DNA from 2 places in the Nonomuraea gerenzanensis genome. Region 1 is predicted to be linked to the other one. Evidence: riboswitches for the same ligand, from Rfam matches in the RefSeq annotation. Region 1 holds a riboswitch; the other holds the start of a gene.

What was found. A riboswitch is a leader RNA that binds a small molecule or an ion and turns the genes downstream of it on or off. The one in region 1 is predicted to bind glycine.
Region 2: another riboswitch for glycine. It lies ahead of gcvT (glycine cleavage system aminomethyltransferase GcvT); the one in region 1 lies ahead of gcvP (aminomethyl-transferring glycine dehydrogenase).

The regions. Positions count from the first base shown of each region.
Region 1 covers NZ_CP084058.1:4,831,928-4,846,720, forward strand. Annotated here, with positions in the region: gene LCN96_RS22780 (sensor histidine kinase) at 1-1,142, shown strand, start outside; gene LCN96_RS22785 (response regulator) at 1,139-1,816, shown strand; gene LCN96_RS22790 (hypothetical protein) at 2,012-2,425, shown strand; gene LCN96_RS22795 (phosphoribosylanthranilate isomerase) at 2,436-3,023, shown strand; gene LCN96_RS22800 (GNAT family N-acetyltransferase) at 3,016-3,999, shown strand; gene LCN96_RS22805 (CDP-alcohol phosphatidyltransferase family protein) at 4,128-4,709, shown strand; gene LCN96_RS22810 (mannose-1-phosphate guanyltransferase) at 4,714-7,230, shown strand; gene LCN96_RS22815 (FHA domain-containing protein) at 7,498-8,010, shown strand; gene ftsR (transcriptional regulator FtsR) at 8,063-8,716, shown strand; gene LCN96_RS22825 (bifunctional nuclease family protein) at 8,849-9,319, shown strand; gene LCN96_RS22830 (MerR family transcriptional regulator) at 9,467-10,087, shown strand; glycine riboswitch at 10,210-10,307, shown strand; gene gcvP (aminomethyl-transferring glycine dehydrogenase) at 10,491-13,319, shown strand; gene LCN96_RS22840 (tetratricopeptide repeat protein) at 13,505-14,314, shown strand; gene LCN96_RS22845 (hypothetical protein) at 14,330-14,671, opposite strand; gene LCN96_RS22850 (alpha/beta hydrolase family protein) at 14,754-14,793, shown strand, end outside.
Region 2 covers NZ_CP084058.1:1,919,186-1,933,978, forward strand. Annotated here, with positions in the region: gene LCN96_RS09350 (hypothetical protein) at 1-186, shown strand, start outside; gene LCN96_RS09355 (ABC transporter permease) at 410-2,890, opposite strand; gene LCN96_RS09360 (ABC transporter ATP-binding protein) at 2,892-3,644, opposite strand; gene LCN96_RS09365 (response regulator transcription factor) at 3,752-4,408, opposite strand; gene LCN96_RS09370 (sensor histidine kinase) at 4,409-5,578, opposite strand; gene LCN96_RS09375 (hypothetical protein) at 5,744-6,289, shown strand; tRNA gene LCN96_RS09380 (tRNA-Leu) at 6,296-6,378, opposite strand; gene bcp (thioredoxin-dependent thiol peroxidase) at 6,496-6,969, opposite strand; gene LCN96_RS09390 (DUF3618 domain-containing protein) at 7,116-7,451, shown strand; gene LCN96_RS09395 (amino acid deaminase/aldolase) at 7,448-8,635, opposite strand; gene LCN96_RS09400 (DUF6286 domain-containing protein) at 8,773-9,372, shown strand; gene LCN96_RS09405 (hypothetical protein) at 9,372-9,866, shown strand; gene LCN96_RS09410 (L-serine ammonia-lyase) at 9,871-11,247, opposite strand; gene gcvH (glycine cleavage system protein GcvH) at 11,301-11,690, opposite strand; gene gcvT (glycine cleavage system aminomethyltransferase GcvT) at 11,687-12,772, opposite strand; glycine riboswitch at 12,807-12,902, opposite strand; glycine riboswitch at 12,903-13,000, opposite strand; gene LCN96_RS09425 (gamma-glutamyl-gamma-aminobutyrate hydrolase family protein) at 13,083-13,769, opposite strand; gene LCN96_RS09430 (3-oxoacyl-ACP reductase) at 13,781-14,545, opposite strand; gene LCN96_RS09435 (aldehyde dehydrogenase family protein) at 14,554-14,793, opposite strand, start outside.

The DNA of each region.
Region 1 (14,793 bases):
TCACGCCCGACGCGCTGCTCGCCGCCGGCGGCGTGGCGATCACCGTGCTGAGCACCTGGACCACCTGGCACTCCGGCGCCCAGCCCGTCTGGGTGGTCGGCCTGCTCGCCGTGGTGGGCGGCCTGTCACTGGGCATCGCCAGGCGGCTGCCCGGGCTGGTCTTCCTGCTGCAGGGCGTGCTGCTCGTCTCGGCCGACACCTATCTGAACGCCGCCGTCAACACATGCGTGATCCTCACGCTCATCGCCATCGGCGTGTTCGCCATGCGCGTGGTGTCCTGGGCCTGGACGGTGGCCGCGTACGTGACCGGCTGCCTGCTCACCGCGATCGCCGTCGTCGGCGACAACACCGAGATCACCACCTTCCGCGTGGGGGTCCTCATGACGCTGGTCGCCACGCCCATCGCGATCGGCCGCTACCTGGGCGTGCGGCGCGCCGCCGCGGCCACCGAGAAGCTGGTCGCCGAGGAGGCGGCCCGCGCCGCCGTCGCCCAGGTGCGCGCCGACCAGCTCGCCGAGCGCGAGCGCATCGCCCGCGACGTGCACGACATCGTCGCCCACCACGTCGGCGCCATGGTGCTGCGGGCCAGCGCCGCCCGCTACGCCGCCCCCGACGGGCCCGTCGCCGACGCGCTCAACGACATCAGGGAGACCGGCCACCAGGTGCTGCAGGACCTGCGCGACCTGCTCGACCTGCTGCGCGACCCCGACCGCCAGCCCGACCTGCTGGCCAACCCCGCCGACGTGGTCCGCGAGTCCGCCGAGCGCATGGCGGCCGCCGGCCTCGTCGTCGACCTCGACCTCGACCCGGCCACCGACCAGGCCCCCTTGATCGCCCGCACCTCAGCGGCCCGCATCGTTCAGGAAGGACTCACCAACGTGCTCAAACACGCAGGCCCCGGCACCTGGGTCCGCGTATCCGTCACGCCCGCCGAAGAGGGGCTGGACGTCCAGATCCGCAACGGGCGCCCGCCCACCGCCATCGAGCGGCTGCCCTCCTCGGGGCGCGGCCTGGCCGGCATGCGCGAGCGGGTGCGCACCCTCGGCGGCACCCTCAGCGCCGGGCCCGACGGCGAGGGCGGCTGGCTGCTGGCCGCCCACCTGCCCACCCACACCCGCGTGTCCCCGGGGAGTGCCGCATGATCCGCGTGCTGGTCGCCGACGACCAGGCGCTCGTCCGCGCGGGCGTGCGCATGCTGCTGCAGGCCACGGGCGACATGGAGGTCGTCGGCGAGGCCGACGACGGCGCCGAGGCCGTCCGCCTGGCCGAGCGGCACCTGCCCGACGTGATCCTCATGGACCTGCGCATGCCCAGGGTCGACGGCCTGGAGGCGATCAAGCGCGTGCTGGCCGCCCGGCCCGGCACCCGGATCGTGGTGCTGACCACGTTCGCCGAGGACGGCAACGTCTACGCCGCGCTGCGGGCCGGCGCCGTCGGCTTCCTGGTCAAGGACGACGAGCCGGAGCGCATGGTGGACGCCGTGCGCAGGGCCGCGGCCGGCGAGCAGCTCCTGGCGCCCTCCGTGCTGCGCCGCGTGGTCGAGCGGTTCCTGGCCGCCGAGGAGCAGGCCGCGCCCGCCGCGCCGCCCGGGCTGACCGAGCGGGAGCTGGAGGTGCTGGCCCTGGTCGGCACCGGCCTGTCCAACGCCGAGATCGCCGAGGAGCTGCACGTCGGCGTCACGACGGTCAAGACGCACATCGCCGCCGCGATGGACAAGCTGGGCCTGCGCAACCGCATCCAGGCCGCCGTCGTCGCCCACCGCACGGGGCTGGTGGACGCCTCCTTCCGTCCCGTACGGCCGCCGCGCGGCGGCTGAGCGGTACGCCGGGCGGCTGGGCTGTACGCCGGGCGGCTGGGCTGTACGCCGGGCGGCGGGGATCAGCCGCCTGCGTCCTGTACGCCGGCGGCGGGATCAGCCGCCCGGCGTACCGGTGAGTCATCCGGCAGGCTGACGACCTTCGGTGCCGCCCGCCGCGACCATGTGGTCCTTCGTCCAGTGAAAGGATCGTCCATGGCCATGCGGGAAACCGTCACCATGCCCCGGCCGGCGGGCCGGGTCGCCTCCGGCCTCGTCTACAGCCTGCGGGTCGCCGTCACCGCCCACGCGGCGGCGCTGCTCGTCACCGCCTCCTTCGCCGGCCAGGCGGTGGAGTCGGCGCCGATGATCGAGGCGCACCTCCTGGCCGGCATGGTCGTGCACCTCGTCGCCCTCGTCCAGATCGTGCTGGCCGTCCTCGTCTGGCGGCCGGGACGCGGCGCCGGCTGGCCCGCGCTGGCCAGCGTGGCGCTGTTCGTGGTCGGCGGCCTGCAGCACGTCACCTGGCTGTGGCTCGGGGCGCACCTGCCGGCGGGGGTGACCCTGTTCGGGCTGATCGTCGCCGTGCTGGTCTGGGCGTGGTCCCCGGCAGCCGCCCGCCGCCGCTAAGGTCGGAGATGTGTATGTGAAGATCTGCGGGTTGCGCGAGCCCGGGCACGTGGCCACCGCCGTCGCGGCGGGGGCCGACGCCATCGGGTTCGTCATGACCAGGAGCCCGCGCCGCGTCACGCCCGAGCTGGCCGCCGAGCTGGCCGCGCAGGTGCCCGGGCACGTGCTGACCGTGGGCGTCTTCCGCGGCGAGGACCCGGAGACGGTCCGCGCGGCGGCGCTGGCCTCCGGGGTGCGCGCCGTCCAGCTGCACGGCAAGCACCCGCACGGCGACTTCACCGCGCTGAAGGACCTCGGCGTCACCCTGATCAGGGCCGTGGACGCCCAGGCCGACCTGCGGTGCGGCGCCTACGACGAGGACCTGCTCCTGGTGGACGCCCCGCACGCGGGCTCCGGCCAGGCGTGGGACTGGGCGGCCGTGCGCGGCCGGGCGTCCGGGCGGTGGCTGCTGGCGGGCGGCCTGACCCCGGGCAACGTGCGCGAGGCGATCGAGGCCGCCGGCCCGTGGGGGGTCGATGTGTCCAGCGGCCTGGAGAGCGAGCCCGGCGTGAAGGACCCGCGCCTGATCGAGGCGTTCCTCCGGAGCGTCCGTGGCTGAGCCGGCCAGGGGCCGGGCGCACGACCGCGCCGCCGGGTCCGTGGATGAGCCGGCCGGAGGCGCGGCGCTCGACGGTGGCGCCGGGTCCGTGGATGAGCCGGCCGGAGGCGCGGCGCTCGACCGTGGCGCCGCATCCGTGGGCGAGCCCGCCAGGGGCGCGGCGCTCGACGGCGCCGCTGCGGCGGACCTGGCGCGGGCCCTGGGGTTCCTGCGTGGTTTCGCCCGGCGCAGGGCGCCCGTGGTGGTGCCGGTGCCAGGTGGCTTCGGGGTGCTCGACGCCCGCTACCCGGGCTCCTACGACGACAACAAGCTGATCGTCACAGCCTCGGGCGGCACCGACGAGGGCCTGGCCGGGCGGCTGCTCGCGGCGGCCGACGAGGGCCTGGCCCAGCGGCTGATGGCGGCGGCCGACGAGGTGCTGTCGGGGCGCGAGCACCGCCTCGTGTGCGTCGACGACGACCGGCTCGGCACGGCGTGCGCGCCCGCGTTCGCCGCCGCCGGCTACGAGCACGAGACGAACCTCGTCATGGTCTTCCGCGGCGAGCCGCCGCACGACTCGCCACCGGCCGAGCGGCTCGGCCTGGAGGAGCTGGCGCCGGTGCTGCGGCGCGACTGGCGCCGCACCCTGCCGCAGGCCCCCGACGAGGTGATCGACGGGCTGGCCCGGCGGGTGTCGGCCCGGCTGCGCGGCGCCGACACGGTGGCCTTCCGCGGCGTGCGCGCCCCGTCCGGGGAGATCGCCGCCCGCGCCGACCTGTACGTGCACGGCGGCGTCGCCCAGATCGAGAGCGTCTTCACCGGGCACGAGCACCGGGGCAGGGGCTACGCCGGAGCCCTGATGAGGGCGCTGCTGGCCGAGGTGGCCGGCGCCGAGCTGATCTTCCTGCTGGCCGACGCGGACGACTGGCCCCGCCACTTCTACGAGCGGCTGGGCTTCGCCGAGGTGGGCCGCACCCACGCCTTCCTGCGCACCTGACCCGCGCCCGTGACCCGCCCATGACCGGCCCATGGCAGGGGTATGACCGGGCGCAGCGGGAGTGGCCTGCGGAAAGCGGGGGCGGGAGGCGAGCGCCGCGTCGCATTCCACGCAGTAGGGTCTGCTGCGTGAGCGAAACTTCCGCCGAGGACCGGATCTGGACGGTTCCTAACCTGCTGAGCTTCCTGCGCCTCCTGGGCGTCCCCGTGTTCCTCTGGCTGGTTCTCGTGCCCCAGGCCGACGGCTGGGCCATCGGCGTCCTGGCGGTGGCCGGCTTCACGGACTGGCTCGACGGAAAGATCGCGCGGGCGTTCAACCAGACGAGCAGGCTCGGCCGGCTCATCGATCCCGCGGCGGACAAGCTCTACGTCTTCGCGACCATCTTCGCCCTCCTGTTGCGTGAGGTCATCCCGTGGTGGCTGGTCGTGGTCATCCTGGGACGGGAACTCTTGGTCGCGAGTTTCTTCCCTGTACTTCGCAAATATGGGTATAAGGCACTTCAAGTGCATTTCCTGGGCAAGGCCGCCATGTTCAACCTCATGTACGCCTTCCCTCTCCTCTTCCTTGCCTCCCACACTGGGTGGTATGCCGATATAGCCCGAATTGTCGGGTGGGCCTTCGCGCTCTGGGGAACGGGCCTGTACTGGTGGGCGGGGGTGCTGTATGTGGTACAGGTGCGCCAACTCGTAACCGCGGCCAAGAAGGGGTGATCGGGTGAAGGCGGTCGTCATGGCGGGCGGGGAGGGCACTCGGCTGCGTCCCATGACCGCCAACCAGCCCAAACCCCTGCTTCCCGTGGCCAACCGTCCGATCATGGAGCACGTGCTGCGCCTGCTCAAGCGGCACGGCGTCACCGAGACGGTGGTGACGCTCCAGTTCCTGGCGGCGCTCGTGCGCAACTACTTCGGTGACGGCGACGAACTCGGCATGAGCCTCCAGTACGCCACCGAGGACGTCCCGCTCGGCACCGCCGGCAGCGTCAAGAACGCCGCCGACCGGCTGCGCGACGACCGCTTTCTGGTGATCTCCGGAGACGCCCTCACGGATATTGATTTATCCGACATGATCCGTTTTCACCGGGAAAATGGGGCCCTTGTCACGATCGGCCTCAAACGCGTCCCGAACCCGCTCGAATTCGGGATCATCATCGTCGACGACGAGGGCCGCGTGCAGCGCTTCCTGGAGAAACCCACCTGGGGCCAGGTCTTCTCCGACACCGTCAACACCGGCATCTACGTCATGGAGCCCGAGGTCCTCGACGCGGTCGCGCCCGGCGAGCCCGTCGACTGGTCCTCGGACGTCTTCCCCGCCCTCCTGGAGCGCGGCGCCGCCATCTACGGCTACGTCGCCGACGGCTACTGGGAGGACGTCGGCACTCACGACAGCTACCTCAAGGCCCAGGTCGACGCCCTGTCCGGCAAGGTCGAGCTGGACATCGGCGGCTTCGAGCTCTCCCCGGGCGTCTGGGTGGCCGACTCGGCCTCGGTGGACCCCGACGCCGTGCTCAAGGGCCCGCTGCTCATCGGCGACTACGCCAAGGTCGAGGCGGGGGCCGAGCTGCGCGAGTACACCGTGCTCGGCAACAACGCGGTCGTGCGGGAGGGAGCCTTCCTGCACCGCGCGGTCGTCCACGACAACGTCTACCTCGGCCCCGGCGCCCACCTGCGCGGCTGCGTCATCGGCAAGAGCACCGACGTGATGGCCGGCGCCCGCATCGAGGAGAACGCGATCATCGGCGACGAGTGTGTCATCGAGGCGGAGGCGTACGTCTCCAGCGGCGTCAAGGTCTACCCGTTCAAGACCATCGAGGCGGGCGCGGTCGTCAACACCAGCGTCATCTGGGAGTCGCGCGGCCAGCGCAACCTGTTCGGGCCCCGGGGCGTCAGCGGCCTGGTCAACGTCGAGATCACGGCCGAGCTGTGCGTCCGCCTGGCCAGTGCGTACGCCACCACCCTGCGCAAGGGCGAGTACGTCGTCACCTCCCGCGACTGCTCCCTGGCCGCCAGGGCGCTCAAGCGGGCCGTCATCGGCGCGCTCACCGCGGGCGCCATCAACGTCCTGGACCTGGAGGCCGCCCCGCTGCCCGTCACGCGCTTCCACACCGCGCGCGAGTCGTCCGCCGGCGGCATCGCGCTGCGCACCACCCCGGGCGACCCGCAGAGCGTGGACATCGTCATCATGGACGACCGCGGCGCCGACCTGCCGCCGGCCGCCCAGCGCAAGCTGGAGCGGGTCTTCTCCCGCCAGGAGTTCCGCCGCGCGTTCCCCGGCGAGATCGCCGAGCTGGCCTACCCGGCCAGGGCCTTCGAGGACTACACCCACGAGCTGCTGCGCAACGTCGGCGTGGCCGGCGTGCGGGACATGAAGGTCGTCGTGGACTGCGCGGGCGGCACCTCCTCGCTGGTGCTGCCCACCCTGCTCGGCCGGGTCGGCGTCGAGGTGCTCACCGTCAACGCCCGCCTGGACGACGTCTCGCCCACCGAGACGCTGGCCGAGCGCCGCCGCGACCTGCAACGCCTCTCGGAGCTGGTCAGCAGCTCCCGGGCGGCCTTCGGCGTGCGGTTCGACCCGGTCGGCGAGCGCATCGCCCTGGTGGACGAGAAGGGCCAGCTCATCAGCGAGGAACGGGCCCTGCTCGTGGTGCTCGACCTGGTCGCCGCCGAGCGCAGGGGCGGGCAGGTGGCGCTGCCGGTCACCACGACCCGCGTCGCCGAGCAGGTGTGCCGCTTCCACGGGGTGCAGGTGCAGTGGACCTCCACCGCCCAGGACGCCCTCACCTCGGCCGCCGCCGGACCAGACATGATCTTCGCGGCCGACGGGCGGGGCGGTTTCGTGGTGCCGGAGTTCAGCCCCGCGATCGACGGGATGGCCGCGTTCATCCGCCTGCTCGGCCTGGTCGCCCGCACCCGGCTCTCGCTCAGCCAGATCGACGCCAGGATCCCCGAGGTCAAGCTGCTCAAGCGGACCGTGCCCACGCCGTGGGCGGCCAAGGGCGCCGTCATGCGCTCGGTCATCGAGGCGGCCGAGGCCGAGGTCCAGTCCGGGGAGCAGGGGCATCGCATCGACACCACCGACGGCGTGCGCGTGACCCGCGGCGACGGGAGCTGGGTGCTGGTGCTGCCCGCCGCCGCCGAGCCCGTCACCGACCTGTGGGCCGAGGCGGGGGACATGGACGCCGCCCAGGCGCTGATCGAACGCTGGGCCCGCATCGTGGAACTGGCCGTGGGGTGATAGCGTCACACGCTGTGATCGGAAAGGGTTTACCGAAGATGTGCCCGGGCAGTGCCGCAAGATCGTAATGTAGAAACGCGCGGCGGCATGGACCACGGGGCGGGGGCGGCGGTAACTTTGTCTGCGTCCAAACCAACGTGCAGCGCCCCGCCTTGACCTTTGCCGCTGATCAGCGTAAGTTGCGGCATTCGCAAACTTGAAAAAGCGAAGCGAGGCGCGCCCTGAGCACCGTCGCCGCGTCTTCGCGGTAGGAGGCCGAGCCGATCGATGCCGAGCGTCTACTGCACGCAGTGCGGGCACGCCAACCCCGAGGATGCCCGTTACTGTTCCCGCTGTGGGTCACCGCTGACCAGACCCGAGGTCTCCGGGGATACCACATCGACGATCTCCGTCGCGGGAATCGAGGCGTACGAGGCTGAGACAGGCGACATGCTCCTGGCCGAGCGGGCGCTGGTCGAGCAGCTGCCGCCCGGCACGGCGTTGCTCACGGTCACCAGGGGGCCCAACCAGGGCAGCCGTTACCGGCTCGACAAGGACCTGACGACGACCGGGCGTCACCCTGAGAGCGACATCTTCCTCGACGACATCACCGTCTCGCGCCGGCACGTCGAGTTCTACCGCCACCGCGGTGGCCAGTTCTCGGTGCGCGACGTGGGCAGCCTCAACGGCACCTACGTCAACAGGGAGCGCATCGAGGAGGTCCCCCTGCACTCCGGGGACGAGGTGCAGATCGGCAAGTTCCGCCTCCTGTTCCTGATGCGGGGCAACGCCGGCGTATGAGCGGGTGCGGTGAGCGACTCACGGTGACGGGCGGCCGTCCGCGGGAGGCGGTATGACTTCTCAGGCTGCGCGCTCGCACATGAGCATCGGGGAGGTGCTCGCGCTCCTGCAGGGCGAGTTCCCCGACGTGACGATCTCCAAGATCAGGTTCTTGGAGGGCGAGGGCCTGATCGAGCCCGAGCGCAGCCCGTCCGGCTACCGTAAGTTCACCCACCTGCACGTGGAGCAGCTGCGCTTCATCCTCACCGAGCAGCGTGACCACTACCTGCCGCTGCGGGTGATCAAGGACAGGATGGCCGAGAGCTTCGGCCGCCCGCGCGCCCTGCAGCAGCCGCAGGAGACCAGGCTCAGCCGGGCCGAGCTGCTGGAGGCCGCCGCGATCGACGAGGAGACCCTCGCCGAGCTGGAGGACTACGGCCTGCTGGCCCCCGTGGCCAGGCGCTACGACGAGGAGGCGCTCAAGGTGGCCCGCACCGTGGGCGCCCTGGCCCGCTTCGGCCTGCACGCCCGCCACCTGCGGGCGGTCAAGGCGGCGGCCGAGCGGGAGGCCGGTCTGGTGGAGCAGACGGTCGCCCCCATACTCAAGCGGCGCCGCCCGGGAGCCATCGGCGAGGCCGACGAGGTCGCCAGGGAGCTTTCCACCCTGCTGCTCGACCTGCACGCGTCCCTTGTGCGCACGGGCGTCCGATCGGTCCTGGGGCGTTGAGACCGTAGCGAGCTGGGAGGCGGAGGCACATTCCAGGCCCGCCGGGTGTTACGTTGAATTGCGAAGCCAAGTCAGCAGAAGCGATGATCGAAGAGCTGTGCCGGGTGACCGGTCAGGAATACGGAGCAGCCCGTGTTGCAGATGGAGGTCGTGGGCGTTCGAGTTGAGATGCCCACAAATCAGCCGATCGTCTTGCTCAAGGAGGCACACGGGGAGCGGTTCCTGCCCATATGGATCGGCATGACCGAAGCCACGGCCATCGCGCTGGCACAGGCGGAGGAGCCCCCGCCGCGGCCGCTGACCCATGACCTCTTCCGCGACGTGCTGAGCGCGCTGGGCGTCGGCCTGCGGGCGGTCAACATCGTCGCGCTGCGCGACGGCATCTTCTTCGCCGATCTGGTCTTCTCCAACGGCGTGGAGGTGAGCGCGCGGCCCTCCGACTCGATCGCGCTCGCGCTGCGCACCGGGGCCCGCATCTTCGCCAGTGAGGAAGTCGTCCAGGAGGCCGGGGTGATCATCCCGGACGACCAGGAGGACGAGGTGGAGAAGTTCAGGGAGTTCCTTGACACGATCACTCCCGAGGACTTCGGCAGGGCGGGGTAGGTATTTCAGTGCATTTACGCTTCACGACGCGCCGAGCCGGATCGTTGACTGAGCATGGTCACGGTCCTACGGTGCAAGTGAAACCCGTGGTCGCCCTTTACGAACCCCCAGATCAGGCCACGGGATGAGAGAAAGCCGGAGGTCCGCGTGGCGGTCAGCAGCGGCGAGGGAAAGACGGCCGGCCAGGAAGATCCGGTGCGGCGCGAGAGCGCGCGGCAGCGTGCCGGGGAGCAGGGCCTGCTCTTCGACGAGCAGCCGACGTCGCTGCCGGGCGACATCGGATACCGCGGGCCGACGGCCTGCGCCGCGGCCGGCATCACCTACAGGCAGCTCGACTACTGGGCGCGCACGGGGCTGGTGGAGCCCACCATCAGGGCGGCGCACGGCTCGGGCTCCCAGCGGCTCTACAGCTTCCGCGACATCCTGGTGCTCAAGGTCGTCAAGCGGCTCCTCGACACCGGGGTGTCGCTGCAGCAGATCCGCACGGCTGTGCAGCACCTGCGTGATCGCGGGGTCGCCGACCTCGCGCAGATCACGCTGATGAGCGACGGCGTGAGCGTGTACGAATGCACCTCGGCCGACGAGGTGATCGATCTGCTCCAGGGCGGGCAGGGTGTGTTCGGGATCGCGCTCGGGCGCGTCTGGCGGGAGGTCGAGGGATCCCTCGCGGAGCTGCCGGGGGAACGCGCGGCGGTCGAGGACACCGTCCCGGCCGACCACCCCGCTGACGAGCTGGCCCGCAGGCGCCGCGCGCGCCGCACCGGCTGACCCTCCTCCTGCGTGACCTTCCTCCGCCTGTAGTCCGCCTGTGCGTACTTCTCGCGTGCGCTGGCGCGGCCCGGTGACCGGTTATCCGGGCCTACCGTAGTAATCTAGGACAGCAAGGCTGACGACCCCGTGCGGGAGAGTCCTCGGGCACCTGGTCCCGGGGCGCCGAAGGAGCAACCCTCCCCGGAATCTCTCAGGCATCCAGTACCGCTCGGGTGAGGCAACTCTGGAAAGCAGGCGCACCCGCCAGGCGCGCCTCACCGACGGTGCAAGCCCCACCGGGGGTGAAGCTCTCAGGTCGTGGCACCGGCGCACATCGCGGGGGCCGCGCTGACAGAGGGGGAGATCCGGCACTCGTCCGCGCCCTGGCGCCGGTCTCCATGAGCCTCGGGAGGCACACCCCATGACCGATCTGTCAGCTCCGCCGTTCTCGTCCAGGCACATCGGCCCCTCGGAGGCCGAGCAGCAGCGCATGCTCGAGGCCGTGGGCTTCGAATCCGTCGCGGACCTGGTGGCGGTGGCCGTCCCCGAGGCGATCAGAGCCAAGGACAAGCTCAAGCTGCCCGCCGCCATCGGCGAGGCCGAGGCCATCGCCGAGCTGCGCGCGCTGGCCGGGCGCAACCGGGTGCTCACCTCCATGATCGGCCTGGGCTACTACGACACCGTCACGCCCGGCGTCATCCGCCGCAACCTGCTGGAGAACCCGGGCTGGTACACCGCCTACACCCCGTACCAGCCGGAGATCTCGCAGGGCCGCCTGGAGGCGCTGCTGAACTTCCAGACGGTCGTCTCCGACCTCACCGGCCTGCCCGTCTCGGGCGCGTCGCTGCTGGACGAGGGCACCGCCGCCGCCGAGGCCATGACGCTGGCGCGCAGGGCGGGCAAGTCGAAGAGCGACGTGTTCGTGGTGGACGCCGACGCGCTGCCGCAGACCAAGGCCGTGCTGGCCACCAGGGCGGAGCCGCTCGGCATCACGCTGGTGGAGCACGACCTGCAGGGCGAGCTGCCCGAGTGCTTCGGGCTGCTGGTGCAGTACCCCGGAGCGTCCGGGCGGCTGCGCGACTTCCGCGCCGTGGCCGCCGCGGCGCACGAGGCCGGCGCGCTGGTCGTGGCCGCCGCTGACCTGCTCGCGCTGACGCTGGTCGCCGCGCCCGGCGAGCTGGGGGCCGACATCGCGATCGGGTCATCGCAGCGCTTCGGGGTGCCGTTCGGGTTCGGCGGGCCGCACGCCGCGTACATGTCCGTACGGGAGGGGCTGCAGCGGCAGCTGCCCGGACGGCTCGTCGGCGTGTCCGTGGACGCCGACGGCGACCCCGCCTACCGCCTGGCCCTGCAGACCCGCGAGCAGCACATCCGCCGCGAGAAGGCCACCAGCAACATCTGCACCGCGCAGGTGCTGCTCGCCGTCATCGCGAGCATGTACGCCGTCTACCACGGCCCCGAGGGCCTGCGCGGCATCGCGCACCGCGTGCACCGCCACGCCACCGCCCTGGCCGAGGGGCTGCGCGGCGCGGGCGTGGAGGTCGTGCACGGCGAGTTCTTCGACACCGTGCTGGCCCGCGTGCCCGGCAGGGCAGCCGCCGTCGTGGCCGCCGCCGCCGAGCGCGGCGTCAACCTCTGGCAGGTGGACGCCGACCACGTCTCCGTCGCCTGCGACGAGAAGACCGGCGCCGCCGAGGTGGCCGCGGTGTGGGCGGCGTTCGGCGTGAGCGCCGAGGCGACCCCCGAGGACGCCGCCGACGCGCTGCCCGCCGATCTGCTGCGGGAGACCCCGTACCTGACCCACCCGGTCTTCCACAGCCACCGCTCCGAGACCGCGATGCTGCGCTACCTGCGCAGGCTGCAGGACAAGGACATCGCGCTGGATCGCTCGATGATCCCGCTCGGCTCCTGCACGATGAAGCTGAACGCGACCAGCGAGATGGAGCCCATCACCTGGCCGGAGTTCGCCGCCATCCACCCGTACGCGCCCGCCGAGCAGGCCGAGGGGTACGCCGAGCTGATCGGCACGCTGGAGGGCTGGCTGGCCGAGGTGACCGGCTACGACGCCGTCTCCATCCAGCCGAACGCGGGCTCCCAGGGCGAGTTCGCCGGGCTGCTGGCCATCCGCGCCTACCACCGCGCCAACGGCCAGGGCGAGCGCGACGTGTGCCTCATCCCGTCCTCCGCCCACGGCACGAACGCCGCCAGCGCCGTCATGGCCGGCATGCGCGTCGTGGTCGTGGCCTGCGACGACGACGGCAACGTGGACCTGGCCGACCTCGACGCCAAGATCGACAAGCACCGCGACGCGCTGGCGGCGATCATGGTGACGTACCCGTCCACGCATGGCGTGTACGAGGAGACGATCACCGAGGTGTGCGCCAAGGTGCACGACGCCGGCGGCCAGGTGTACGTCGACGGCGCCAACCTCAACGCGCTGGTCGGGCTGGCCAAGCCGGGCGAGTTCGGCGCCGACGTCTCGCACCTCAACCTGCACAAGACGTTCTGCATCCCGCACGGCGGCGGCGGCCCCGGCGTCGGCCCCGTCGCGGTCCGCGCCCACCTGGCCGCCTACCTGCCCGGCCACCCGCTGCACAACGGCACCCCCGTCGGCCCCGTGTCGGCGGCCCCGTACGGCTCGGCGGGCATCCTGCCGATCTCGTGGGCGTACGTCAGGATGATGGGTGCCGAGGGCCTCACGGCCGCCACCGAGCAGGCCATCCTGTCGGCGAACTACCTGGCCAGGCGCCTGGCCCCGCACTACCCCGTGCTCTACACCGGCCGCGGCGGCCTGGTGGCGCACGAGTGCATCGTGGACCTGCGGCAGATCACCAAGGAGACCGGCGTCACCGTGGACGACGTGGCCAAGCGCCTCATCGACTACGGCTTCCACGCGCCGACCATGTCGTTCCCCGTGGCCGGCACCCTGATGATCGAGCCGACCGAGAGCGAGGACCTGAACGAGCTCGACCGGTTCGTCGACGCCATGATCGCCATCCGCGGCGAGATCGCCAAGGTGGCCTCCGGCGAGTACGACAAGACCGACAACCCGCTGCGCAACGCGCCGCACACGGCCGAGTCCGTCGCCGCAGACGAGTGGCCGCACCCGTACGCGCGTTCGGAGGCCGCCTACCCGCTGCCGTCGCTGCGCGAGAACAAGTACTGGGTGCCGGTGCGCCGCATCGACCAGGCCTACGGCGACCGCAACCTGGTGTGCTCCTGCCCGCCCCTCGAGGCCTACGAGGACTGATCACCCGGCCCGGCGACACGCGCGGGGCGCGCGGTTCGCCGGGCTTGTCCTGGAACGTGTTCTGGCAGTTCCGGGTACGTCCGCCGGTGGAGGCGGGGGCTCCGGCCAGTCCTTCGGTGTCAAGTGAGCAGACATGATCGCCGATAGTCGTTAGGCTCGGTGCGACCGTCCCACAAGGAGCTCTCTTGACGTCCTCAGAGCTGGAGACCCCGCCCCTCGACACCGCCCGCCGGCTGGCCGAGCACGGTGATCTCGACGCCGCCGCCCGCATCCTGGGCGAGCTGGCCGCGGACCCCGACGGGCCCGACAGGGCGCAGGCCGCGGTGGGCCTGGCCGTGGTGCTCGAACAGCGCGGCGACCTCGAGGGCGCCAGGGCCGCCGCCAGGACGGCGCTGGCCACCGGGCACCCCGAGTACGCCGCGCAGGCCGCCTGCCACCTCGCCCAGGGCTTCGAGCGCGAGGGCCGCGACGAGCAGGCCAGGGCCGCCTGGCAGGCCGTGCTGGGGGTGGGCACCGCCGCGTACGTGCCGCTGGCCCACCTCGCGCTGGCGCGGCTGGCCGTGCGGGGCGGGCACCTGGAGGAGGCGGAGAAGGAGTTCCGCGCCGCCATGGAGACGGGCGCGCGGGGCGGCGAGGAGCGGGCCGGCGCGCACGCCGCCGCGGAGCTCGCCGAGCTGATGCTGGAGCACGGGGAGCCGGGGGCGGCGGCGGAGGTGCTCCTGGACGCGCTGGACTTCGCCCCCGGGGATGAGGTGCCGGGGCTGCGGGTTCAGCTCGGTATCGCGCATCTGGAGCTGGCCTGCGCCGAGTTCGCCGAGAGCGTCGAGGGCGGGGCCGACGCGCAGACGGGCGCGCTGGCGATCGAGCTGCTCGCGCGCACGTTGCCCTTGCGGGGGCGGGACGAGGATGCGGGGCGGGTCTGGTCGTACGGGCTGGAGCACGAGGACGAGACGCTGGCCGCGGAGGTGCGGCTGCGCTACCACCGGGACGGCTGAGCCGCTGGGGGCGCGTCAGGACCTGCGCATGATCGCGACGGCGGCGGCCACGTTGATCACCACGATGGACAGCCACGCGACCAGCAGCCCCGGGCCGCCCGCGCTGGCCGCGATGGCCGTCAGCGGCACGCCGATGCCCAGCGAACCCAGCACGATCGGCACCATGGGCGCGCTCGGATGGCGGCCCTTGGCCCGCACGGGGTCCTGGTGATGCAGCTCGGAGCGCACCCGGGCGGCGATCGTGGCGTCGAGGCGCTCCACGAACGAGTCGATCAGCGCGGTTTCGTACTCCGGGCCCAGATCGCGGCGTGCGTCGAGCGTGGCCTGGAGGTCGTCCCGGAGGCGTTTGTCTGGCATAGAGCACATCATCCCCGCCGCGCGGCGCGCCGTCATCCGCCCTGAGGGCTAGGGGCCGATCCTCCCCAGGTACGGTGCTGCCATGCAGGTGATGACGCCGCGAGGGCCGGCGCTGGTGGAGA
Region 2 (14,793 bases), 2.9 Mb from region 1:
TTCTCGTTCGACGGTGGGTACGTGGCGTGGGTGCGCGACCTGGAGCCCGACGACCCGGCGCGGCTGCCGGAGACGGCCGGCGGTGGCTGCGTGGTGATCGACCGGGCGACGGGCGAGGTGGTGGCCCGCCCGCTGCTGGATCCGGAGACCGTGGCCGAGCTGTGGCCCGGCCGCACGCCCCGCTGAGCCGCGGGGACAGCGCCTGAGAAGGGCCCGGCCGCACGCCCCGCTGACCGCGTGAGCGAGGGCCGGGCCGGAGGCCCTGCTGGCGCAGGAGCGGAGTCTGGCCGAACGCCCCGCTGGTCGCCGCAGAGCCAGGCCGGGCGCCGCCCCCATAAGACGCCCGACCCGCAGATACCCTCTATCCGGGTTTTTCGTATTTATTCGACTTCGGCACGTTCGTCCGGTGTCACCCCGTAGCGAGGGAGTCCACGATCGAGGCCCGCGCGGCCCGGCGAGCAGGCAGCACCGCCGCCAGCACCCCCGCGACCCCCGACAGCACCACGAACAGCGCGACCTGCGCCACGGGCACCGAGTACAGCGCCCCCGCCACCATCGCCCGCATCGCCGCCCACCCGAAGACCAGCCCCAGCACCACGCCCACCAGCGCCCCGATCAGCCCGAGGATCAGCGCCTCGACCGACAGCATGTGGCGTAGTTGCGGCCGGCTGAGGCCGAGCGCCCGCAGCAGGGCGGACTCTCTGGTCCGTTCGTGGACGGAGAGGGAGAGCGTGTTCGCGATGCCCAGCAGCGAGATGAGGACGGCCAGTCCGAGCAGCCCGGTAATGATCATGAGCAGCATGTCGAGGGTCTCGTCGAACTGCCCGCGCACCTCCGTCGAGCTGGTCACCTGCACGGCCGGGTAGGGCGCGGCGGCGGCGTCCACCACGGCGCGGGCCGTGTCAGGGGACACGCCGTCCGCGATGGCCACCATCACCCGGGAGTCGGGCACCGCGCCGAAGTACGACTCGAACGCCTGCTCCGCCACCGTGACAGGCGGCAGCGTGGACTCCGAGCTGTCGAGCATCGCGACCACCTTCAGCGACACGGTGCCCGCGTGCTTCGTCCGCATCGCGACCGTGTCGCCGACCCGCACGCCGAGCCTGTCCACTGTGACGTCGTCGAGTGCCACCTGTCCCGGGCCGAAGCCCCGCATGGAGCCCTCGGACGCCTGCGGCTCCATGCCGCCGCTGAACGTCCCCGCGTCCACGCGCTCGCCGTTCACCGTGGTGCTGACCTCGCGGATCGTCGCCACCGAGGCCAGCTCAGGCCGGCCGCGCAGCTCCCCGGCCACGGACCTCGGGATCACGGACTCGCGCTCCTGGGTGGCCAGCAGGTAGTCGACGGGGAACTGCTCGTCCAGCTTCACCGTCATGGTCAGCCTGGTGGACGCGGTGACCACCGTGATCAGGGTCATCAGCGTCACGCCGATCGTCAGCGCGACCGTGGTGGTGGCGGCCCGCCTCGGGTTGCGTCCCGAGTTGTCCACCGCCAGGCGGCCCGGCACGCCGAACAGCCGCCTCGGGGCCCAGCCCACCAACGCGCTCAGCGGCCGGACCAGCGCCGGGCCCAGGATGAGCACCGCCAGGAAGGTCAGCGTGCCCCCGCCCATGACGACGAAGAGCGCGGCCTCGCCGGGTTCGAGCCCGAACACGCCGAAGCCCGTCGCGCCCAGACCCGCCACCAGGAACAGCCCCGCGAAGCCGGCGCGCGCCAGGCCCGCGCGGAACGTCTGCTCCTCCGCCTGGCTGCGCAGCGCCGCGATCGGCGGCACGCGGGTGGCGGAGCGGGCGGGCAGCAGCGCCGCGCACACCGTGACGACCAGCCCCACGGCCAGCCCGGTGGCGATGGTGACCGGGGTGAGCGAGACGGCCGCATCCGTGGGCAGCGGGGCGTCGAGCGCGCCGAGCACGGTCAGCGTGACCGTCGCCAGGCCGTACCCGATGAGCAGGCCCAGCGCGGAGGCCAGCAGGCCGACGAGGGCGGACTCCAGCAGGATCGAGCCGAACACCTGCCCGCGCGTGGCCCCGATGCAGCGCAGCAGCGCCATCTCGCGCGTGCGCTGGGCGACGAGGATGTTGAAGGTGTTGTAGATGACCAGCGCGGCCACCATCATCGCCACCACGCCGAACAGCAGCAGGCCCAGCGTGAGCATCTGCGTCTGGACGCCGGCCGCGGCGCCCAGGTCGTCGGCCAGCTCGGCGCCCGTCTTGACGGTGTACGAGCCGCCGACGGCCGCCGCGACGGCCTGCTTCGACACCGTGCCCGCCACGTCGATCTCGGCGTACCCCTGCGCGCCCGTCATGCGCTGGGCGACGGCCGGGGTGAAGCCGACCGCGCCGGTGTAGGCCAGCAGCTGGTCCACACCGGTGTCGATCAGGCCGACCAGCCTGAACTGGTGCCGCCGCTGCTCGTGGTCGAGCACGGTGATCGTGTCGCCGAGCCGGAAGCCCTGGGCCTTGGCGGTGTTCTCGTCCAGGACGGCGGCGCCGTCGTCGGTGCCGGGGCCGGTGCCGGAGACGACGTCGGAGCGGTCGAGCGGGCCGCGCACGATCGACAGGCCGGTGGTGGGCAGGTTGCCCACGACCTTGCCGTGCTTGCCGAGCACGGGCGCGCTCGCCCTGATCAGCCCCTGGGCCTCGGTCACGCCGGGCAGCGCGCGCACGCGCTCCAGCACCTCCTCGGGCACCGTCCCGTCGGACTTCGCGGGCAGCACGGCCACGTCCACCTTGCCCGCGTCGGCCGTGACGCGCTGGGCGAAGCCGGCCTCGACCGTGTCGTTCAGCACGAACGTGCCCGCGATGAAGCCCACCCCCAGCATGATGGCCAGCGAGGTGAGCAGCAGCCTGAGCCGGTGCGCGCGCAGCCCGGCCAGCGCGGTCCTGATCACCTCACGCCTCCAGCCGGACGAGGGTGTCCAGCACGCTCTGCGGCGTGGGCGCGGCCAGCTCGGTGACCAGCTCGCCGTCGCGCAGGAACACCACGCGGTCGGCGTACGAGGCCGCCACCGGGTCGTGCGTCACCATGACGATGGTCTGGCCCAGCTCGCGCACCGAGGCCCGCAGGAAGGAGAGCACCTCGGCGCCGCTGCGCGAGTCCAGGTTGCCCGTGGGCTCGTCGGCGAAGATGACCTGGGGCTTGCTGATGAGCGCCCTGGCCACGGCCACCCGCTGCTGCTGGCCGCCGGACAGCTCGGTCGGCCGGTGCGAGAGCCGGTCGCGCAGCCCGACGGTCTCGATCACCTTGTCGAACAGCACCTGGTCGGCCTGGCGGGCGGCGATGTCGAGGGGCAGGCGGATGTTCTGCTCGGCGGTGAGCGTGGGCAGCAGGTTGAAGGCCTGGAAGATGAAGCCGATCCGCTCCCGGCGCAGCAGCGTGAGCCGCTTGTCGCTGAGCCCGGTCAGCTCCACGTCCCCGATGTGCACCGTGCCGGAGGTGGCGGCGTCGAGGCCGGCCAGGCAGTGCATGAGCGTGGACTTGCCGGAGCCCGACGGGCCCATGATCGCGGTGAACGCCCCGGTGGCGAAGGCCACGTTCACCCCGCGCAGCGCGTGCACCTGGGCGTCGCCCTGGCCGTACACCTTGGTCAGATCGGTGGCCACCACGGCTGGCGGGGCCTGGCGCCGGGTCTCAGTGAGCGTCACTTTCACTCCTTGTCGTGATTTGCAGCCGCGACTCACGCTAGGAGTGGAAATTTCAGATCTTGTGGGCCTTGAGGAGGGACTTCATGTGCGCCGGTGGATGACCCGGGTCAGACTTTCGGCCGATGCGTGGGCACCACCAGCCCGGCCTCGTACGCGAAGACCACCACCTGAGCCCGGTCGCGCAGCCCCAGCTTGGCCAGCACCCGCCCCAGATGTGTCTTGACCGTCGCCTCGGCCACCTCCAGCCGCGCCGCGATCTCCAGGTTGGACAGGCCGCGCGCCACCATGAGCAGCACCTCCCGCTCGCGCGGCGTCAGCTCGCCCACCCCCGACGTCAGGGGCGCGTCGGTCGGGAGCTGCGCGGCGAAGCGGTCGAGCATCCGGCGCAGCGTGGTCGGCGACACCACGGAGTCGCCCGCGTGCACCACCCGGATGGCGTTGACCAGGTCGGCCGGCGGCACGTCCTTCAGCAGGAACCCGGCCGCGCCCGCCTTGACCGCCGCGAAGGCGTACTCGTCGAGGTCGAACGTGGTCAGGATGAGCACCTTCGGCCCGTCGATGTGCCGGGTGGCCTCCACGCCGTCCATGGCGGGCATGCGCACGTCCATCAGCACCACGTCGACCTCGGTGGTCTTCAGGATCTCCAGCGCGGTGGCGCCGTCACCCGCCTCCGCCACCACCTCGATGTCCGGCTGCGCCCCGAGCACCATCCTGAACCCGGCCCGCAACAGCTCCTGGTCGTCGACCAGCATCACTCTGATCATTCACGCCGCCTTCGCCATGGGCAACCTGGCCAGCACCTCGAAGCCGCCGCCCTGCCGGGGGCCCGCCGAGACGGCGCCGCCGTACATGCCGACCCTCTCACGCATGCCGATCAGGCCGTGCCCGTCGGAGCTCACCGGGGCCGCCGCGCCCCGGCCGTTGTCGGTCACGCGGACGAGCAGCTCGGAGCCGAGGTAGTCGATCTCCACGGCGGCCTCGACACCGGGGCCGCCGTGCTTGAGCGCGTTCGTCAGCGCCTCCTGGACGATGCGGTAGACCGTGAGCTGCTGGCCCTCCGGCAGCTCGGCCGGCGCGCCGCCGACCCGCAGGCTGGCCGGCACGGCCGAGTCGTGGACGAGCTCCGCCAGCTGGCCCAGGCCCGGCTGGGGGGTGTAGTCGGTGCCCACCGCCTCGTTCTCGCGCAGGACGCCCACCAGCCTGCGCATCTCGGCGAGCGCGGCGCGGCCGGTCTTGGAGATGTTCCTGACGGCCAGGCGGGCCTGCTCCAGGTCGCTGTCCATGGCGTAGCCCGCGCCGTCGGCCTGGACCACCATGACGCTGACGTTGTGCGCCACCACGTCGTGCAGCTCCCTGGCGATCCTGGCGCGCTCGGCCGCCGCCGCCATCCTGGCCTGCTGGTCGCGCTCGCGTTCCGCCCGCTCGGCGCGCTCCTCCAGGCCCTCCAGGTAGCGGCGGCGGGTGTTGGCGTACAGGCCGGTCAGCCAGACCGTGACCACGAAGATCGAGCCGCTGAAGAACATCCCGAACGTGGCCATCTCCCAGTTGAGCAGCACCAGGAACACCCCGAGCTCCGCCACCAGGCACGCGGCCAGCGCCCACCGGAACGTGCACTGGTAGGCCACCCCCCACAGCGCCACCAGCACCGCGAGGTTGGCGGGCTGCGGAGCGGTCTCCGCCAGCCATTGCCCGAAGCTGACCAGCGCCACGACGGCGAACGAGGTCAGCGGCCTGTCACGCCACCACAGCGGCACGATCAGCGCCGCCGCGAGCCCCAGGTAGCCGGCCACGTGGAGGAGGACGTCGCCCCCCGGCGGGGTCGTCGCCGCGAACGGCACCGCGAGGAGGGCGCACAGCACCCCCAGGGGGGCCACCCTGAGGACACCGGCCATTTTCGCGTGGCGCGTGGACCACGCCCGTACCCTGCCGAACACATCATCACGATATGTAGCGCCGGTGGGACATTGGTCCGCCTGGAGGCGGAAGTAGGACTACGACCCAGGTCTTACATGGATTTGCTCTTACATGGGGCTTACGGTGGCTTTGGCATCCTCTATTACTGGGAGCGCCCCTTGCGGGGCGAGTAAAGGGAGATCGTGATGGCGGATCATGATCGCGACGCCGGGTCGCGCGGCGAAGAGGAAGCGCCGCGCGACCCGACCCCGTCGGAGCCGACTACTGGGCCCGATACTGGGCCGACCAGTGGGCCGACCAGTGGGCCGACCAGAGAGCTGCCCGAGCCGGGCCCGCTCAAGTACGGCGAACAGGCTGATCACGCCTATACCTACATCCCGCCCGCCCAGCCGGAACCCGCCCCATGGGAGCGCGGTTCCTCCCTGTTCGGCGGCTTCCTGCGCCGCAGACGCACCCAGGTCATGAGCGCCGCCCTGGCCGGGCTCTTCGTCGGCGGCCTGCTCGGCGGTGTCACCGTGGCGGCCTTCAACGACCTGGCCGACGACGGCGACAGGTACGACGTGTGGATGGAGGCGCCGGGCTGGGGCCGGCACCACGACTGGGGCCCCGGACGGATGGGGCCGGAATGTTACGCGGGTGAGGACCACGGCTACTGCGTGCTGCCGCCGCCGGCCGAGGTGGAGCCCGTCCCGGAGGACGATCTGCTTCCGGAGCCCACGTACACGGGCTGACAGGTGTGCGGGCGGGGGGACTCGAACCCCCACAGTGTCTCCACCAACAGGACCTAAACCTGCCGCGTATGCCATTTCGCCACGCCCGCGCATCCCCCGCCGCAGCGGGCTGGACACAGTTTAGCGCTCCGCATGGGAGCCGGAGGCGATTGTGACGACGCGGAGACCTTCGCCGGGGCCCTCCTGGACGGAGGGCCCACAGGCGGTCAGGAGAGGCCGAGCTTCTTCGTGAGCGAGGCCACGTGGCCCGTCGCCTTCACGTTGTAGAGCGCCTGCTCCACCTTCCCGTCGCCGTCGATGACGAACGTCGACCGGATCACCCCCACGACCTCCTTGCCGTAGAGCTTCTTGGTGCCGTACGCGCCGTACGCCTGGTGCACGGCCAGGTCGGGGTCGGACAGCAGGGGGAAGGTGAGCGCGTCGCGCTCGGCGAACTTGGCCAGCTTCTCCGGCTTGTCCTTCGACACGCCGAGGACGACGAAACCTTCGGCCGTGAGCCGCGCCAGGTTGTCGCGGAAGTCACAGGCCTGCTTGGTGCAACCGGGAGTCATCGCGGCAGGATAGAAATAGAGGATCACCCGCTTGCCGCGGTAGGTGTCGAGTGACACGGTGCCGCCGTCGGCGGTGGGTAGCGTGAACTCCGGCGCGGCGTCGCCGGGCGTGAGTCTGGTCTCGGTCAATGGGCCCTCCTGGGTTCTTCCCGCCAACCTACCGGCCCGGCCGTTGTGCCGGACGGCACGCCGACCTGACAGACTGATCACGACCAGAACGGACGGAGCCCGCTCGGCATGCGGTGCGGGGCACGCGTACGGTCGGAAGGAGAGCCATGGCTGACACCGATCCCGACGAGCTGGAGCGGCGCATCGCACGGACGCGCGCGGAGTTGGCGCACACGGTCGACGCCATCGCCGACCGGGTGAGCCCCAAGCGGGTCGCCGAGCGCACGGTGGCCGACGTCAAGACCAGGGCGGGCCACTTCGTGGCCTCCGTGGGCGACGCGCTCGGGGTGACGCCGCGGCCGGTCGAGTTCGGCGACAACCCCGACCAGGTGTGGGAGGAGGAGCGGCCGGAGGTGGGGCCGCTGCTCATCGGGGTCGGCGCGGTGCTGGTCGTGGGGGCGGCCATCGTGCTGTGGCGCCGCAGCCGCCGCCGGCGCCGCTAGAGGAAGGTCTTCCCCTCGCCCCGATACGTCGGCACCGACTCCACCACGGCGTCGCCGTCGATGAGGTGCAGCGCGTCGAAGTGCTCGCACAGCTCGCCCGCCTTGGCGTGCCTGAACCACACCCGGTCGCCGATCCGCAGGTCCTGCGCCGCCTGGCCGAGCAGCGGCGTCTGCACCTCGCCCGCGCCCTCCTCGGGCGCGTACCGCAGGCCCGCGGGCAGGTACGGCTGGGGCGCCCTGGTCGGGCCCACCGGCCCTGAGGCCAGGTAGCCGCCGCCCAGCACGGTCACCGCGTCCGGAGCCGGGCGGCGCACCACCGGCAGGGCGAACAGCGCGGCCGGGTGTCCGGTGAAGCGGCGGAAGAAGTCGAACAGCCGCGGGTGGAAGAGGCCGGAGCCCGCCGCCAGCTCCGTCACGGCCTTCTCGCGGGTGGTGAGCTCCAGGGAGCCGGTGCCGCCGCCGTTGACGAACTCCAGGTCGGCGAACTGGCGTACGGCGTTCACGATCCGGCCGCGGCGCAGGATGAGCTCCCTGGCCGACAGCGACTGCATGAGCCGGATGAGGCGGGCGCGGGCGGCGTTGGCGGGCGGGGCGTCGCCGACCCCGGCGATCTGCCCCTCGTACGCCAGCAGCCCCACCAGCCGCAGGCCCGGCCGCTTGGCGATGTCGGCGGCCAGGTCGGCGGCCTCGTGCGGCTCCCTGACAGGGGAGCGCAGGGCGCCCACCCGCCGGCCGAAGGCGACGTAGGCGGTGTCGAGGTCGAGGCAGAGCCGGATCTCGGCCCGCGGGCGCACCCCGGCCACGGCCGTCTCGATGTGGCCGAGGTGGGCGGTGGAGTCGATGGTCACGGTGATCCGCGCGGCGGCGCGCGGATCACCTGCCAGCGCGGCCAGCGCCTGCCGGTCGGCCGTGGGGTAGGCGACGAGGACGTCGGTGAAGCCGTTCGCGGCCAGCCAGAGCGCCTCGGGCAGCGTGTACGCCATGATGCCGCGGAAGCCGTCCATGGCCAGGACCCGCTCCAGCAGGGGGCGGCTGCGGACGGACTTGCTGGCCACCCTGATCGGCTTGCCCGCGGCGCGGCGCACGAGGTCGGCGGCGTTGGCCCGCATCGCGGCGAGATCGACGACGGCGAACGGGGGTTCGAGGGCCGCTGTGGCGCGGTCGTAGCGCTGGCGGTCATCCATACCGGCAGCGTAACCGCATAAGGGGCAAAAGAACATGAGCCTTGTTCGCGTTAGTCGCCGTCCCCGTAATGTTCGGGCAAATCGGCGGCGAGGGCGCGGTTCAGGCCATGCGGGGCCCATGTACGTCTGTCGTTGTGATGACCACGCTTCAGCAGATACTGCCCGGCGCCGTCGTCGCCCCGCGGGACACCGGCCTGCGCAGGGCGCGCAGAGTGCTCAGGCCGGCGCGTACCGTCCCGGGAGCCCTGGTCGCGCTCACGCTGACCGCCGGACTCGGGGCGACCGCGGCGGAAGTGGTGTCGGCACTGCTCGGCGCCCCCCTCGGCTGGGTGCCGGTGGACGAGGTGGTCGCGCTCGCGGGCCGCACCACCTGGCCGGAGACGGCCACCGCCGCCCTGGTCTCGGCCGGGGCGGGCACCCTGATGGTGCTGCTGGCGCTCGTGCCGGGCCGCTCGGGGCTGGTGCCGGTGGAGACGTCCGACCCGCTGATCGTCATCGGCATCACCCGCTCGGGCCTGCGGCGCACGCTGTGCGCGGCGGCTCGGCAGGTGGCGGGCGTGGACAAGGCCCGCGTACGCCTGCGCCGGCGCACCATCGAGGTCACGGTCAGGACGGGCACGGAGAGCTCGGGCCAGATGCTCAGGCAGGTCGGCACGGCCGTGGGCGACCGCCTCGCGGGCGTGGGCACGCTCGGCACCGGCGAGGTCGTGGTACGGCTGCGCAGGAGGGCCGGTTGATGCGTCAGTACCCTGGTCACCGCGTCGGCCTGGCGGTCGTCGGAGCGACGCTGCTGGGCGCGGGCGGATACGCCTGGCTCCGCGGCCACGACCGCTTCTTCGACCTCCCGCCCACCGCCAAGGTCCTGCCCGCCCACGCACACAGGGCACTGGCCGAGGACCCGTGGCCGCTGTGGTTCCTCGCCCTCGGCCTGCTGCTCCTGGCCCTGGTCACGCTGCGCTGGCTGCTGGTCGGCCTCGGCTGGGGCCGCCGCGGCACCCACAACGGCACCGGCACGGCCATGCTGTTCGTCGGACTCAAGGGTGTGGACGGGCTGAGCAGGACGGGCGTGCGGGTCGCGGAGGACCGCCTGAGCATCGGCCTGACCTGCCCGTCGGCGGCGGACGTGGGCGCGGTGGTGAGCAAGCTGGACCAGGACATCGTGGGGCGCATCCGGCGCGAGGTACGCGACGACGAGACGCCCACACTGGTCCGGCTGCACGTGCGCCGCTAGCGGCTCAGCACTCGATCACATTGACCGCGAGCCCGCCCCGCGACGTCTCCTTGTACTTGTCGAGCATGTCCCGCCCCGTGTCCCGCATCGTCTTGATCGCCTTGTCCAGCGCCACGTAGTGCTTCCCATCACCCCGCAACGCGATGCGCGCCGCCGTGATCGCCTTGTTGGAGGCCACGGCGTTGCGCTCGATGCACGGGATCTGCACCAGGCCGCCGATCGGGTCGCAGGTCAGCCCCAGGTTGTGCTCGATGCCGATCTCCGCCGCGTTCTCCACCTGCTCCGGCGTCCCCCCGAGCACCTCCGTGAGCGCGGCGGAGGCCATCGAGCAGGCCGAGCCCACCTCGCCCTGGCAGCCCACCTCGGCGCCGGAGATGGAGGCGTTCTCCTTGAACAGCACGCCGATCGCCCCCGCCGTCAGCAGGAAGCGGACCACGCCGTCGTCGTCGGCGTGCGGGACGAAGCGGGTGTAGTAGGTCAGGACGGCCGGGATGATGCCGGCGGCGCCGTTGGTGGGGGCGGTGACGATGCGGCCGCCGGCGGCGTTCTCCTCGTTGACCGCCAGCGCGAACAGCGTGACCCAGTCCATGGCCTGCAGCGGGTCCTTCTCCGGCGGCTCGGACTGCAGGCGGCGGTGGAGCTGGTTGGCGCGGCGCTTGACCTTCAGGCCGCCCGGGAGCACGCCCTCCTTGGAGATGCCGCGGCGCACGCACTCGGACATGACCTGCCACAGGTGCAGCAGCCCCCGGCGGATCTCCTCCTCGGTGCGGCCGAACGCCTGCTCGTTCTCCAGCATCAGGGCGGAGATCGACAGGCCGGTGTTCGAGCAGTGCTTGAGCAACTCCTCGCCGGTGGTGAAGGGGAAGGGCAGCACGGTGTCGTCGGGCTTGATGCGGCCGGCGCCGGTGGCCTGCTCGTCCACCACGAAGCCGCCGCCGACCGAGAAGTAGACCTTCTCGCGCAGCCGCTCGCCGGAGGCGTCGCAGGCGGTGAAGCGCATGCCGTTCGGGTGCTCGGGCAGGGAGATCTTGCGTTCGAAGACGAGGTGCTCACCGACGACGAAGGGGATCTCGTGGCTGCCGTAGAGCTTGACGGTTCCCGACTCGCGCATCTGCGCGATGCGGGCGTCGACGGTGTCGACGTCCACCAGCTCGGGCTTCTCGCCGGACAGGCCGAGCAGGACCGCCTTGTCGCTGCCGTGGCCCTTGCCGGTCAGGCCGAGCGAGCCGTACAGGATGGCCTCCACCCGCGCCACCCGCTCCAGCAGGCCGTCCTCGTGCAGGCCGCGGACGAACTTGTGCGCCGCCGCCATCGGGCCGCCCGTGTGGGAGCTCGACGGGCCGATGCCGATCTTGAAGAGGTCGAAGACGCTGATCGCCATTGATGTGCGCCCTTCATGAGAGGCCGGGGCCCGCGCGGGCCCCGGCGGTTAGGTCAGGACTCGCCCGAGGTGAGAGCGGTGTACTCCTCAGGAGAGAGCAGGTCCTCGGGGTCGCCTTCCACGCGCACCTTGAACATCCAGCCCTCGCCGTACGGGTCGCTGTTGACCAGGCCCGGGTCGTCCACGACGGACTGGTTCACCTCGGTGACCTCGCCGCCGACCGGGGAGTAGATCTCGTTGACGGACTTGGTCGACTCCACCTCGCCGACGGAGTCACCCGGCTCGACGGTCGAGCCGACCTCGGGGAGCTGCACGAAGACGACGTCACCAAGGGACTCGGCGGCGAAGGCCGTGATGCCGATCGTCACGGTGGTGCTGTCGTCCAGCCCGGCCACCCACTCGTGCTCCTTGGTGTAGCTCAGGTCGTCAGGGATGTTGCTCACTTGTTCCTCCTGTAAAAGGGCAGCTCAACCAGGTCCATAGGTTCATGGCTGCCCCGGATGTCCACAGCCAGGCCTGAATCGGCGCCGGTGTCCACGTAGGCCATCGCGATGGGCTTTCCCAGGGTCTGGGAGGGCGCACCGCTGGTGACCTCGCCGACGACGACGCCGTCCTTGGTGACCGGGTAACCGTGGCGCGGCACCCGGCGGCTCCGCGCGACCAGGCCGACGAGCCTGCGCCGGGGCGAGTCGTCCTTGACCGCCTCCAGCGCCGACCTGCCGACGAAGTCGCCCGGCTTGTCGAATTTCACCACTCTGCCCAGCCCCGCGTCGAACGGGGTCAGCTCCGCGCTCAGCTCGTTGCCGTACAGCGGCATGCCGGCCTCCAGCCTGAGCGTGTCGCGGCTGGACAGGCCCGCGGGCTTGAGCCCGTACGGCTCGCCGGCCGCGGTGATCGCGTGCCAGAGCGGCACGGCGTCCTGATTGGCCACGAACAGCTCGAACCCGTCCTCGCCGGTGTACCCCGTACGGGCGATCAGCGCCTGCCGGCCGTCCACCTGGCCCGGCAGCCCCGCGTAGTACTTGAGCCCGTCGAGGTCGGCGTCGGTGAGCGTGGCGAGGATCTCCTGGGCGCGCGGCCCCTGGACGGCGATCAGCGCGTACCGGTCCGAACGGTCCTCCACCACCGCGTCGTACGGCCCGGCGCGCTCGCGCAGCTCGCCGGCGACCTTCTCGTAGTTCGAGGCGTTGGCCACGACCATGAACTCCTCGTCACCGAGCCGGTAGACGATGAGGTCGTCCAGCACCCCGCCGCGCTCGTTCACGATCATGGTGTACCTGGCCCGGCCAGGCGCCAGCGCCGACAGGTGCCCGACCAGCGCGTAGTCCAGCGCCTGGCCCGCCTGCGGCCCGGTCAGGAAGATCTCGCCCATGTGCGAGAGGTCGAACAGCCCCGCCGCCTCGCGCACGGCCCGGTGCTCCGCGGACTCGCTGCCGTACCGCAGCGGCATCAGCCACCCGGCGAAGTCGGTGAGGGTGGCGCCGAGGCTCTGGTGAACGTCTCGTAGCGGTGTCGGTCGGGACATGTGTCGCACCTCAGGACAGGAGTGGATGCCAGCATCCTCCCCCTCTGTCATCGGTGCCTGAGAGCTTCGCCCGACTTTTGCCGGACTTTCACCTTCGGCGAGGCCCGGAGGCCTGCTTTCCAGAGGACACCTCGTCCGTGCGGTCCTTTGCCTTGAGAGGTTCGCGGGGAGGGCTTGCTCCTTCAGGGACCCTGACCGGCTGTCAGGGTGCTCTCCCGCACGGTTTCGTCGGTGATGTCCGTCAGCCTAGTGCCGCGACGGGGCTGTTGTCGCGTCGCGGGCCGCACGTGAATCCCGGGGGAGCGCGGATTCAGCAGGCTTGCACGAGCGCCTCGAACAACGCGTGGTCCTCGCCTGCCTCGGGATGCCACTGCACGGCCATGGTGAACGCCCCCGGAGCCTCCACGGCCTCGATCGTGCCGTCGTCGGTGGTGGCGGTGACCGTCAGGCCGGGGGCGAGCCGGTCCACGGCCTGGTGGTGGTAGTGCGGGACCGGCACCGGCTCCTCGCCCAGCACCTTGGCCAGGCCGGTGCCCGGGACGGGGGTGACGGGCAGGTGGCCGAAGACGCCGGGCCCCGGGCAGTGCTCGGTGTGGCCGACCAGATCGGGCAGGTGCTGGTGCAGGCTGCCGCCCAGGGCCACGTTGAGCACCTGGAGGCCGCGGCAGACGCCCAGGAAGGGCAGCTCGCCGTCGAGGGCGGCCGCGAGCAGGGCGAACTCCGCCTCGTCACGAAATCTCCGGACGTAGCCGCTGCGCTCGTGCGGCTCCGCGCCGTACCTGGCCGGGTCGATGTCGCCGCCCCCGGCCAGGATCAGCCCGTCCAGGCGGCGCACCAGCCCGGCGGGCTCGCCCGCCGGAGGCAGCAGGACGGGCTGGCCGCCCGCGCGCACGACCTGCTCCACGTACATGTACGGCAGCAGCGCCGCCCGGGTGTCCTGCCACACCGTGAACGAGGCGCTCTCGGCGTAGCAGGTGATGCCGATGACGGGACCCATGGGACGTCCTCCTACAGCGGCGTGACGTAGGCACCGGAGATGCCGCCGTCCACCAGGAACTCGCTGGCCGTGATGAACGAGGCGTCGTCGCTGGCCAGGAAGGCCACCGCCGCCGCGATCTCCGACGCCTCGGCGAAGCGGCCCACCGGCACGTGCACCAGCCGCCGCTGCGCCCGCTCCGGGTCCTTGGCGAACAGCTCACGCAGCAGCGGCGTGTTCACCGGCCCCGGGCACAGCGCGTTGACCCGGATGCCCTCCCTGGCGAACTGCACGCCCAGCTCCCGCGACATCGCCAGCACCCCGCCCTTGGAGGCGGTGTAGGAGATCTGCGAGGTCGCCGACCCCATGACGGCCACGAAGGACGCGGTGTTGATGATCGAGCCCTTGCCCTGGCGGCGCATGTACGGGATGGCGTGCTTGCAGCACAGGTAGACGCTGGTCAGGTTCACCTCCTGGACGCGGCGCCAGGCGTCGAGGCCGGTCTCCAGGATCGAGTCGTCGTCGGGCGGCGAGATGCCGGCGTTGTTGAAGGCGATGTCCACGCTGCCGTAGGTGTCGTGGGCCGCGGCGAACATCCTGACGACGTCGTCCTCGCTGGTCACGTCGGCCTTGACGAACAGGCCGCCCACCTCGGCCGCGGCCTTGACGCCCGCCTCCTCGTCGATGTCCGCGCAGACCACCCTGGCGCCCTCGTCGGCGAAGCGGCGGGCCGTGGCCAGCCCGATCCCGCTGCCCGCGCCGGTGATGACCGCCACCCGATCCTGCAACCGCTGCATGTGCGCACTCACTCCGTTGAGATGAAGACGTTCTTGGTCTCGGTGAAGGCCGCCAGCGCGTCAGGGCCGAGCTCCCTGCCGAGGCCGGACTGCTTGAAGCCGCCGAACGGGGTCCAGTAGCGGACCGAGGAGTGGGAGTTCACCGACAGGGCGCCCGACTCGACGGCCCTGGCCACGCGCAGCGCCCGCCCGACGTCGCGGGTCCAGATGGAGCCGCTCAGTCCGTACGGGGTGTCGTTGGCGATCCG